Regions from separate parts of the Cytobacillus sp. FSL M8-0252 genome, predicted to be linked through region 3. Evidence: riboswitches for the same ligand, from Rfam matches in the RefSeq annotation. Region 3 holds a riboswitch; each other region holds the start of a gene.
The links. A riboswitch is a leader RNA that binds a small molecule or an ion and turns the genes downstream of it on or off. The one in region 3 is predicted to bind thiamine pyrophosphate.

Region 1 (3,144 bases), 2.1 Mb from region 3:
GAAATTCTCAACCATTCAAGAAGAAACCGGTATTACGAAAAGTAATTTATATAAATATTTAAATACACTTACGCAATTGAACATGCTCTATCGTGAAAAAGGGACAAACCTGTATTATCTTGGAAGCAAATTGATTCAATATGGTACAGCCGCCTTTGGTAGTCGTGATATTGCCGATGCAATCACTCCGTATATGCAGGAACTTTCTTCGCTTACTTCCTGCACCGTTTCGTTTTCATTATGGACAAACAACGGACCTATTACGACAAAGATTTGTCATTCGAATGAACCACTTCATATTGGTACACAACTAGGCGGAAGCTTACCACCAACATCTGCCGCAGGGAAGATTTTCTTAAGTTTCTTAAACCCAGTACTGACAAAAGATTGGCTAGGAGACGGGGAAGCGATCGATAACGCAGAATGGCAAATGATTCAACAATCGAAAATCTCCTTCGCTACCGAACCTTTAATTCCATCGATTTCTTCGGCTTCCGTCCCTTTGCTAGACTACCAGAATCAATTACTCGGTGCAGTGACAGTTGTTGGATTTAACGATAAGATGCCTAAGGAAGCATCGGATCCGATGAGCAAGCAACTGCTGAAGTTTCACCTACAAGCATCTTCTATGTTTGGCTATCGATATAAACAAGGAAAAATTGAACAATACTGATTGAACGTTCAATCGACCGTTTTAACATCTAGTAGAATAAAATACTAGTGAGAAAATTAAGTTGTTATTTTAAAAATATCCTTTTCTGCGAATAAATTGGAGTTTAGCTTCGACTTAGTCTCACATTTGCTGATATAAGCTCTTTACTGATTTATCAACCTACAAAATAAGTCCATTTTATTGAAAAAGGCCGCCATAAACAAAGATGACGACCTTTTTTATCTTAGTTCATCGTCAATCCATGATCAACGACTAGATTTTGTCCCGTAATCGCTCTAGCGCCTGGAGAGGCTAAGAAAACAACGGCTTCTGCTACGTCTTCTGGTTTTGTCACACGGCGGATAGCAGAGTTATCAGCCACAATCGCAAATACCTCAGGGGTAGTAACAGCACTTGCATCCGTTGTTTCTAATAATCCACCGGAAACCATATTCACATTAATATCATACTGTCCGAGCTCTTTGGCCATATTGCGTGTAAAGCCAATTAATGCCGCTTTGGCTGTTGTATATTCATGGTAGGCAACGACTGGGTTCTGGTAAAGATTCGTGCCAATACCAATCACACGGGCTTGCTGTGAATCCTTTAGAGCCGGAAGAGCAGATTGAACAACATTTAAGCTTGCTTTTATCGCGCCTTCAAACTGGGTTTGATAGCTAGCCCAAGATAATTCCTCTACTTTCGCCTGTGCCACAGGATCAAATTTAAATTGAACTAATGCATTATTTACAACGATATCCAAGCGACCAAAATGAGCAATTGTGTCTGCTACCATTGCTTTTACTGCTTGATGATCTCTTACATCAGCTTGGATAGCCAATGCACGATCTTGTCCGATTTTTTCAACTACTGCATCTGCTTTTTCTTTATTATTAAAATAATTAACGACTACTTTGTAGCCCTCCTTACCAAACTTTTCAGCAATTGCAGCTCCTAATCCACGACTTGCTCCTGTTACTAACACGACTTCTTCTCTCACGCTATTCCCTCTTTTCAATAGATGTAATTAAAAATGTTCAGGGAAACAAAACAAAAGGCTCCCCGAAAATGGAGAGCCTACCATACATATGCATATAGTTGGAAGATGCTCCCTACGATCGTCTTAACGAACAGGTTCTAAGGGTCAGGTTTTAACCTTCTCAACTCATTTTCTGAGTCCCCCTGCAACAATTTTTAATTATTTTTAGTTTAGCATACAAATAGTTTCCTAGCTATGAATCGAAGTTCATTTCGAAACTGACCATTTGCTTTATGTTTCTCACCATTGTTTTAAACGGGGATTCTTATCTAGAATCGATTCATATTGTTTCTCATTACCGTAGAGGCTATTCGGGTCAAGCAGCTTATATCTCTCATATTTTTCTAATCGATCTTTTTCTTTTGCCCAGCCTAAATGCTTGACTCGTATTGTGGATAAACTGTGGGTAAGTTGGAAGATGTTTTCTGGAAATCTCCCACAATGCTGTGGTGTTTCTTTCCAGACAGGCTGAAAGGTTGATCTAACTCTTGCTAGAAATGGACGGTATAAGAAATGTGCTTGCCAGTATTCATCTTCACGATAATGGTCTTCATCCCACATATCATACAGTCTAAAACAGTACAGGTCGATAGTATCCTGTTTAACAAAGTCATCAATATAATCAATAAAACTCTCCTCAAACCATTCATCTGCGTCAAGATTTAATACCCAACCTAAAAAACCATTCGTTGCTTCTAACCACTGTTGTTTTCTTAGTTCCACTTCATTGGCAAACTGGGAGCTTGCATTCTTGACCAATTTAATTGGCATACCTTTTAGTTCTTGCAAGAAAATCGATATAGTCTGATCAGTACTAGCATCATCTATAATCACAGCTTCATCGATAAATGGCTTTACTTTCTTTAACATCGTTTGTAAATAACGACCTTCTTCATTCTTCACAATCATCGATAAGCGAATTTGATGGCTTTCTGCTTTTTCTGGATAAATAGGTAGTTCGCTATAAGCATACTGACATTTTTCTTTAAATGCGGGTATGCCTGTAAGGTCAGAAGAACGATAAATATGATAAGCTGGCAGATGTGTATGTGTGTCTACATGTAGATCCAGTCCTAATGCCACAGCTCTCACACAAAAATGTCGATCTTCTCCCCAAAAACTGAGATTTTTAATTTTACTAAAATGAATACCTGCTAACAAAGCCTTCCTGCTAATTAGCGTGCACGCACCTAATCCTCCTACTTCATAAACACCTGGAGTTTGTAACTGTTGAATAAAGGCCTCGGTTTGAACGGCCTTTTCTTCGTCTGTTATGGCACCTTCATCCTCAATCTTAAGACATCATCCTTTGTAGCGATATTCAAATCATGCAATAAACTAGTCATTCGTTGATGGGCTTTGTCGTCTATCTGCGTTTGCTTCTCTTGGCCTTTCGCCCTTACCTCCTGCATAAAATCCTTCGCTTCCTGTTTTGTTAACTCTCCTCTTTTCA
Region 2 (3,144 bases), 200 kb from region 3:
TACCTAGTCCGTTTAGCAGCGTTCCAGCGACTAGAAATACATTTGGACCAAATCTATCAGAGAATAATCCGATGGGAATTTGCAATCCAGCATAAGCAAAAAATTGAATACTCGTTATCAGCCCAATCGTTGCTGCAGTTAAATGAAATTCTTCCATTAATTGATCAGTAATTAAACCAGGTGCTGTTCTTTGACTAACCATAAATAAATAGGCTAAAAGTAAAACACCAAATACAACCCATCTGTACTTACTTTGTTGTTTATTCATTATTTAAACGCCTTCCTCAATTTAACATTCGTCTCTCATTATACGCTTATTGTCTTTATATATATATAGGAAGTTTATATGTCTATGAGGGTGGAGAAGTAGAAGTCATTTCTATTGACTAGATGAGTAGTTGGTGAAGATCTAACTTCTTTTTTAGGAAAATCCGATATGGCAAACTGTCTTAATTGCATAACAAACCTGATATTACAACGATTATAAAGGGTATGATGTTAACAGAATTGAGTTAGTATGAACTAACCTTATTCTGTTAACACTATTCCCGCTTTCATTTATGAAGTTTTATGCATATGTTTTATCACTTAACCACTTTTCTTGGGTATAAGCCATTTCCCAAAAAGCTAACTCATATTGACAGCTAATGGTAAATGCCATTTTCATTTTTTCTTTTTCTGTTTCAGATGCAATTTCAGCAAGCCGATCAAGATGATGAATTTGTTCCAGTACAAGTTTAACAAACCATTCTCCACCGTATGTATCAATCCAGGTACGATAGATTTCTTCTTTTGGTTTTGCCCCTTTAAAGCTCTGCCCAATATCATAATAAATCCAATAACACGGAAGCAAACTAGCGATGACCTCGCCAACTGTGCCTGTCTCTGCTACACGATATAAATGGGATGTATATGCATAGGCAGTAGGAGCGGGTCTAAACTGGTTTAACTCTTCTTCAGAAACTTTTAATACCTCCATAAATTTGTTATGTAACCCTAGTTCAGCTTCATAGGTACCTTGCGCATGCGAGGCCATTCTTGAGGTCATATATAAATTCTCTGCTTTAGAAGCAGCGATTGCTTGCACACGAGCAAAATGTGATAAATAGTAAGAATCTTGTAACACATAAAAGCGGAAACACTCAATTGGTAAATCTCCCTTAGCAATTCCTTTAACGAAAGGGTGTTCAAAATTCGCTTCCCATATATCATGTACTTCTTTCCTTAACGATTGTGTAAACGTTTCTTTTGTTGTCATCATTTCTACCTCTTCTCTTTTTTTATCGAGCATAAAAAATCCAGAAAAGCGAAAAACCACTTCCTATAAGAAAGTGGTTACTGTATACATCATTCATTTAGTTATAGTTATAACGTTAACTAAATTGATATACGCCACTTCCCTACGCTGGTATCAACCAGATCAGGTTCTAAGAGTCTTAAAGTTATTGCACTTTAATCTCAGCCTTTTAAAGGCACCCCTAGTGGATTTATTCAATTATGCTTTCAAAGTTATGTTATCATCTTATCAATAAATGTCAACTGCAAGTTTAGGAATTGAGCAATGTCAAGCTTCTCTTTCAGTAACGATTATGAACAAGTTGGATGAATGCTGTCGTTACCTAAACACTTCAACTGATCTAACACCGCGGCTTAAATTGGCATTGACTCAAGGATGGATAACTCCAAATATTCTCCATGCATTTACACTCTCCACCCTCTTCGCCTAGTGAAGTTTTTCTTTATAATGAAAGCTTACGACTTTTTATCAGCTAAAAAAATGTTTATACTAGAATTATGATTTTGGATAAAGAATGGGTGAATACTACTTGGAAACACATATTTTTTCAAAGGGAGAAGAAATCGCCAACGCGATCGTACACGGAATCGGTGCGCTATTAAGTATTGCGGCTCTCGTCATTTTAACTGTTTTCTCATCCTTATATGGAACAGCTTGGCATATTGTCAGCTTTGTTCTTTTTGGTACAACGATGGTTATTTTATATTTCTCATCAACTTTGCTACATAGTTTACCTGCTGGAAAAGCAAAGGATGTATTTGAGATTCTCGATCATTCTTCCATTTACTTTTTTATTGCTGGAACGTTCACACCGTTTCTATTTATAACAGTTAAAGGAACCTTAGGATGGACCTTATTTGGTCTTGTATGGGGGCTAGCAATTGCTGGAACAGTTTTCAAATGTTTTTTTGTTAAAAAGTTTTTAGTCTTCTCCACATTACTATATGTTTTGATGGGCTGGCTAATTATATTTGCCTGGGAGCCTCTGGTTACACACTTACCTACACAAGGAATGATTTTCCTCATTATCGGTGGCGTTCTATACACTGCTGGTTCAATATTTTATGTATGGAGAGGATTTAAGTACCATCACGCATTGTGGCATGTTTTTGTTCTTGCTGGTTCGATTATGCATTTTTTTGCTGTTCTCTCTCTTTTACCTTGATCAAAATTTACCTCTTTATAAATGATCTGCAGATGGCTACTCTCACCACCTGCAGATTTATTAATATCAGTTTGTAGAGTTTTTATCACATTACTTGTTCTATATTAATAATAAACTACTACTTATAATAACTTCATTACTTCATAGCGAAAGCTCAATTTTTTATACCCTTGTTTACGATACATATCCTTTGGCGTGTCATTGCTGTCGGCTACAAGTATAACCCTATGATTGCTAAATCGCTTCATTACTTCATATTGCAAGCTTGCAGCAATCCCCTTTAATCGGTGAGCTGGTAACACACCTACATTATCAATTTCAGCTGTACACTTATTAAAAAATACTTGTAATGAACCTGCTGGCACACCATGATCATATGCGAGTAACTGTAATGTATCTTTTGCATTATGATGATAGGAATGCATGCTTCTATTAAGGTTCACATATTCCTCACCATAATCTAGATCAAAGTTTCTCTGCAATTGTAGATATTCTCCTAAATTATCATTTGTCACTTCCTCAACCACGATTTCGTTCTTTCTATCTTTATAGATAAATTGAAGAGGGTTAATTTCATATAACTCCTGACACCCGATCGTATAGAATTGTTGATAAAGGTATAATAAAACATCCTCTTGAATCATTTCGTCTGCTGGTAAATAAAACTTCAAATGTTCTTGTT
Region 3 (3,144 bases):
CAGCAGCAGCAGTTGCTACTAATGAAGCTGTCATGCAGCCAGTTCCTGTTACCTTCGTCAAAAGATAATCTCCATTATCAATCACAACTAATTGCTTCCCATCTGTAATGACATCTTCTTTTCCACTAATAACAATGAGACAGTTTAGGACTTCAGCTGCCTCCTTTGCAAGTGCTTCAGGTGCTATTTCAATTGCCCCTGCATCAACACCACGCGTTTTTGTATTCTTACCAATAAGAGCAGAAACTTCAGAAGCATTGCCGCGAATAATGGACACTTTTATTGTGCTAATTAGCTCTTTTGCCTTATTTGTGCGATAAGTGGTTGCACCAACACCAACTGGATCAAATATTACTGGGACCCCTTTTTTATTGGCAGTTTGTCCCGCTTTAATCATTGCCGCAAACATCGCATCATTAATAGTACCAAAATTAATTACGAGCCCATCTGCCATCATAGCCATTTCTTCTACTTCTAAGAGTTGGGTGGCCATAACAGGTGAACCGCCCATTGCTAGGGTCACATTTGCACAATCATTAATAGTTACTGTATTTGTTAAATGATGAATGAGTGGGGTTTGTTCTTGTAACTGCTGAAAGACTCTCTCAACTGCTTCACTTGAAATCGCCATTATCTTTCCTCCATCTTTGCTTTGTTGTATAACTCATAAAAATGATTTGTAGGACCATGCCCATGACCGAGTGCTAGGCTATGCTCAATCGCTATGGAAATATAATTTTTCGCAGACTGTATGGCCTCAATAAGTTCTTCCCCTTTTGCTAACCCGGCAGCAATGGCAGATGATAGAGTACAACCTGTACCATGGGTGTTTTTTGTCTCTACTCTTCGACCATTAAACCAGTTGAAACTTTGTCCATCCCATAATAAGTCATTCGGTTCTCCTTCTAAATGTCCACCTTTTAATAAGACGGCTTTTGGCCCTAATTCATATAATTTTTTACAAGCTTGCTCCATATCATCAACCGTGCGAATTGTCATACCCGAAAGTACTTCAGCTTCAGGAATGTTTGGCGTAATTACAGTCGCAAGTGGTAACATTTTCGCTTTTAATGCTTCAATAGCTTGTTCCTTTAAAAGATGATGTCCACCTTTTGAAACCATAACAGGATCTAACACAATCACTTTTGGACTATAATGATTTAAACGGTCTGCGACGATTTTTACAGTCTCACTAGATGACAACATCCCGATTTTGACAGCATCAACTTGGATATCATCAAACACAGCTTCTATTTGGTCTTTTATAATATTGATTTCTATATCCTGTACCGAACGTACCTCTACTGTATTTTGAGCGGTAATCGCCGTAATGACGGACATGCCAAACACACCATTGGCGGAAAAAGTTTTAAGATCTGCTTGAATCCCAGCTCCTCCTCCTGAATCAGAACCTGCGATCGTTAATGCTGTTTTCATTGATGTAACCTCCAATAGCTTTATTCTTAATTAATACTCTTAATAAACCATATCCTAAAATTGCTCCAGTAAACGAGCTCACCATAAATGCTGGTAGGAATCCGAAAAGGGTTGCTTCTTGTCCTAAAAGTAATGTACTAATCGGATAAGTCGCTACTGCCCCTATCATTCCTGTTCCAACGACTTCACCTAGTGCTGAGAAGCCAATTTTTTTCGTTTTTTGATAAAGGAACCCTGCAAGTAATGCGCCAATCATACTCCCGGGATAGGCAAAAACACTTCCAGTCCCCATCATATTTCTCAATGTAGATGAAAGAAACGCTTGACTAACGGCATACCATGGTCCAAGAAGTACAGCAGATAATACATTCGCCAAGTGCTGAATCGGAAAAATTTTCGCTATTCCAATCGGAATAAAAATGAGACTACTCGACACAGTAGTGATGGCTGCAATCGTTGCCGTCATCGTCATTTTTTGGATTTTATTCAAAGACCTTTCCTCCTTTCGATAAAAATAAAAAAGCCGCTATTTTGAATAAGCGGCTTTGGTCATCATGATATGTATGACTCACTCGCTTCCCTACGCTAGTATTAACTAGATCAGGTTCAAAGGGTTCATCTCAGCCAAGTATTTGGCACCCCTAGCATTTATTCATATATAAAAAAATCCTCTACTTCCAAAAGGAAGCGAGGACGACTACATCGACACACTTCCCTCCACTGGTACAAACCAGATCAGGTTCAAAGGGTTTTGAACGGCATTCAATCTCAGCCTCTATGTGAAGGCACCCCCAGTGAAAACTTATAATATATGATGTCAATATAACATGAAATGATAGAAATGAAAATAAAAAACATTGGATAGAAACGATGTTGCGACATAAAACGTTATGATATGATATTTTATATAACATTCGGGAGGACAGTCTATGGAAGATAAGAGTATTGTACTTATTGGGTTTATGGGGGTCGGAAAGACATCCATAGGAACGGAATTAGCTAAGAAATTACATTGGGGTTTAATCGACACGGATGAACGCATTGAACAACAGTTTGGTATGTCAACTTCAAAAATTTTCCTTGATCATGGTGAAGAAGTTTTTCGAAAAGCTGAAAGCGAATTGATTGAACAACTATCTGCCGAAGAAAAACAGATTCTTTCATTAGGCGGCGGCGCCTTTTTAAACAGTAAGAACCGCGAAATTTGTTTACAAAACAGTACCGTTGTCCTTATCGAGCTCTCATGGGAAAATTGGCTCGATCGATACCCATTGATTAAAGATACAAGACCGAAATTGAATGGTCTTTCTACTGACGAAATGTATCATCTCTACAAAGAAAGACAAGCTCATTATCAACCATATCATCTAAAAATCAATGTTGACGGGAAAACAGCTGAAGAAGCTGCTGAATTGATTGTTAGTGGGATAGGATAAAGCTTGTGATGATTATGGTTATAGTTCATTAGAATGTTTCTTTTACTATCTAAGTAATTCGCATTATCCTAAACGAATTTATGAAAGCCGGGCACTCCCTTCCTCGGCTTTCATTTGTGTTTGGTTCTAAATAAATTGCTGAATAACTCCCTTTTTGTGAGGCGGTTATCTCTGGTTTTCTTTCTGAGTGACTTGCTAAACCCTTTTGCGAGGCGTTCATCTCTGGTTTTCTTTCTGAGTGACTTGCTAAACTTTTTTGCAGGGCACTCAT
Region 4 (3,144 bases), 2.2 Mb from region 3:
CTGGGGGGTGTTCTTCATCCATCTGCCCTGGAATATTATCATCGAGACCATCAACCACTTTTATTACTTTGCCATTTTGAGGGGCGATAACTTCCTCTGCAAATGCGTAATAACTCTCATTTTTTTCAGGTCTACCATTATATGTAGAGCCATCCTTCACCTTTAATAGATCATACGCGTACCTTTGATGTTCATATACGTAATGGTAATTAATAAATTCATTTGTGCCACCCCAGAAAACAAACCAATCATCCATCACTGGCATAATGTATTCATTCTTTGTATAAATCTTATCTGTTTCTGGAAAGACAAAGTAGGGTTTCAAATAGAAACTGACAATTGTATATTTATCATCGAATCCAACCACAACTGCTTTTGCTTTTGAGTTATCTACCCATACGAACTGACCAATGCCTAAGACATCCGTCCGTGACGTAAGATGATAACTACGCACACCTTCATTAAAAGCTGCGCTCATCTCAATAAATGCCGATAATGAAACCATTCCTTGAAACACTTTTGAAGTTGCTTCATAAATTGTTTTAAAATCTTCTCTTAACCAATGATCTATAAACCTATCAGGATCTATTGACCCTACCATACCCTCTACCCCCGTAAGTTTTATTAAGATGAAAAAATTAAACGATTCTCAAGAAATATTTTGCAATTAATAGTAAAGAAACCGCCAATAGTTACTTTAATTTCACTTGAATCTTCTAACTTACCTTTCAAATCCCCTCTTAATGCTAGACCTAAATTTTCATCCTGTAATTCACCATTTACATACAACTTTTCTCCGTTAATCCAATAATTTTCGATTAATATATGATTTCCATGATGGTTTACTTCAAAAACCTTCTTCATATCAATCACTCCTTGATTATTCTACGACTATCTAGGGAATAAGTTTCACAAATAATCTGTTTTTTTACTACCAAAAAAAGATTCTTAAATTCTGATGAAAGTCATAGTATATTCTAACCGAGGATAAATTTAATACTTCCACAAGGGGAGCCTAATATGGCTGAGAGTGAGCGAGTTCGTTCTGACCCTAAGAACCTGTTAGATAATGCTAGCGTAGGGATCGTGGTTTTGGATATGAGCAATACTAGGCATCCATCACCGCCTATGTATTGCTTTTTTTCATGACAAAAAAGTAATACAGGTTTACTCGTTCGCTTCTCTTTTCGGAGAAGGAGGAAAAACATGAAACAAAATAAAACACTTTTTATGGTGGAAATTGCTATATTTGCAGCTTTGGCATTATTACTTGATTTCTTATCAGGCTTACTGATGGGGAGATTTTGGCCACAAGGTGGGTCCATCTCACTTGCTATGGTACCGGTTTTCTTAATGGCCTTTCGTTGGGGTGTTAAAGGCGGCGTCTTAACGGGCTTACTATTAGGAGGACTTCAAATCTTAACAGGAGCTGTTCCTTTTCATTTCGCCTCTTGGATCATTGACTATTTCGTAGCCTTTGCTGTTGTCGGACTCGCAGGCATCTATATGAATAAAGTTGTGCAAAATTATCAAGACGGCCAATTTGCCAAAGCAAACATGTATGTTATTAGTGGCGTTTTCTTAGGAAGTTTCTTACGCTTCTTATGCCATTATTTATCAGGCATTATCCTATTTGGTGCCTATGCTCCGGCAGATCAACCTGTCGCACTTTACTCACTCGTATATAACGGAACATATATGCTACCTACCTTTATCGTATGTGCCTTAGTCGTTGTCATGCTTTACACAACAGCCAATAAGGTCCTTCTGAAAAAAGCATATTAATCATCTAAAGGCTCTGGGGGAACGCAGGGCCTTTTTTTCAAGTCAACGTTTTGGGGGATTTTCGCACGATGAATGAACTGTGGAATCAGGGTGACATGTACATCGGCGTGATATCCATAAGGTAACCATGCAAAATGAAAGCGCCAAAAGCAGCTAGACAAACCAACATCTTCTCTTCTATTTTCTCCTTGAGACCGGCAGTTTTCTTTTTGGATTTCTGAGAGGGGGAGTAGACACATCTTTATCCTTACTTTTTTTAGCAGCACTTTTCTTCCGTCAATGTCAATCTAACGATGAACAATCTTGATTATTTATGAACTTGCAACAACTATTATCTACGGTAGTTTAAACCAACATCATCTGTTTTCTTTCTTGTGATTTTTGTACGTAAACACGATCGTGCGCAGTTCTCAACCTTCCCCTTCTCTCTTTTGCGCGTAAACACAATTTGCGCGCAGTTCCCTGACTTCCTCTTCTCTCTTTTGCGCGTATACACGATTTACGCGCAGTTCCCTGACTTCCCCTGCTCTCTTTTGCGCATAAACACGATTTGCGCGCAGTTCTCTGACTTCCTCTTCTCTCTTTTGCGCGTATACACGATTTGCGCGCAGTTCTCTGACTTCCTCTTTTCTCTTTTGCGCATAAACACGATTTGCGCGCAGTTCCCTGACTTCCCCTGCTCTCTTTTGCGCGTATACACGATTTGCGCGCAGTTCTCTGACTTCCTCTTTTCTCTTTTGCGCGTATACACGATTTGCGCGCAGTTCCCTGACTTCCCCCTTCTCTCTTTTGCGCGTAAACACAATTTGCGCGCAGTTCCCTGACTTCCTCTTCTCTCTTTTGCGCATAAACACGATTTGCGCGCAGTTCCCTGACTTCCCCTGCTCTCTTTTGCGCGTAAACACAATTTGCGCGCAGTTCCCTGACTTCCTCTTCTCTCTTTTGCGCGTATACACGATTTGCGCGCAGTTCTCTGACTTCCTCTTTTCTCTTTTGCGCGTATACACGATTTACGCGCAGTTCTCTGACTTCCTCTTCTCTCTTTTGCGCGTAAACATCATTTGCGTTCAGTCTTAACTATAAACGCTCATTTAAGAATTACCGTATTGATTGGATGAAGCTGACACATATTTAAAAGATACCACCGCCCAAGTTTATGTGGAGATTGTATAGCACACACGCCTAGATACTGCTGGCTCTTTCCTCTGTAGTCATGCCACCAGAGGGTCCATGTTATTGAAAATAAGGATATAATTGAACATTGTAATTATCATTTACATATTTATCCACTCGCATAACTTCTATGCAATAACAAGAAATAATCTCTATCTCCATTCAAAAAATTTTATTTTTCGTGAA

Region 1: another riboswitch for thiamine pyrophosphate. It lies ahead of MKX83_RS02140 (3-oxoacyl-ACP reductase); the one in region 3 lies ahead of thiW (energy coupling factor transporter S component ThiW).
Region 2: another riboswitch for thiamine pyrophosphate. It lies ahead of tenA (thiaminase II); the one in region 3 lies ahead of thiW (energy coupling factor transporter S component ThiW).
Region 4: another riboswitch for thiamine pyrophosphate. It lies ahead of thiT (energy-coupled thiamine transporter ThiT); the one in region 3 lies ahead of thiW (energy coupling factor transporter S component ThiW).

Annotation. Positions count from the first base shown of each region.
Region 1 covers NZ_JBBOWZ010000001.1:407,343-410,486, reverse strand. Annotated here, with positions in the region: gene MKX83_RS02145 (IclR family transcriptional regulator) at 1-673, shown strand, start outside; gene MKX83_RS02140 (3-oxoacyl-ACP reductase) at 897-1,652, opposite strand; TPP riboswitch at 1,745-1,846, opposite strand; gene MKX83_RS02135 (glycosyltransferase) at 1,932-2,852, opposite strand; gene MKX83_RS02130 (phasin family protein) at 2,963-3,144, opposite strand, start outside.
Region 2 covers NZ_JBBOWZ010000001.1:2,702,810-2,705,953, forward strand. Annotated here, with positions in the region: gene MKX83_RS13630 (MFS transporter) at 1-268, opposite strand, end outside; gene tenA (thiaminase II) at 569-1,258, opposite strand; TPP riboswitch at 1,381-1,490, opposite strand; gene trhA (PAQR family membrane homeostasis protein TrhA) at 1,827-2,462, shown strand; gene MKX83_RS13645 (GNAT family N-acetyltransferase) at 2,585-3,144, opposite strand, start outside.
Region 3 covers NZ_JBBOWZ010000001.1:2,505,905-2,509,048, forward strand. Annotated here, with positions in the region: gene thiM (hydroxyethylthiazole kinase) at 1-631, opposite strand, end outside; gene thiD (bifunctional hydroxymethylpyrimidine kinase/phosphomethylpyrimidine kinase) at 631-1,437, opposite strand; gene thiW (energy coupling factor transporter S component ThiW) at 1,406-1,927, opposite strand; TPP riboswitch at 1,998-2,090, opposite strand; TPP riboswitch at 2,133-2,240, opposite strand; gene MKX83_RS12735 (shikimate kinase) at 2,367-2,873, shown strand; gene MKX83_RS12740 (hypothetical protein) at 2,923-3,144, opposite strand, start outside.
Region 4 covers NZ_JBBOWZ010000001.1:337,463-340,606, reverse strand. Annotated here, with positions in the region: gene MKX83_RS01790 (M23 family metallopeptidase) at 1-601, opposite strand, end outside; gene MKX83_RS01785 (hypothetical protein) at 625-864, opposite strand; TPP riboswitch at 998-1,102, shown strand; gene thiT (energy-coupled thiamine transporter ThiT) at 1,207-1,785, shown strand; gene MKX83_RS01775 (hypothetical protein) at 2,196-2,792, opposite strand.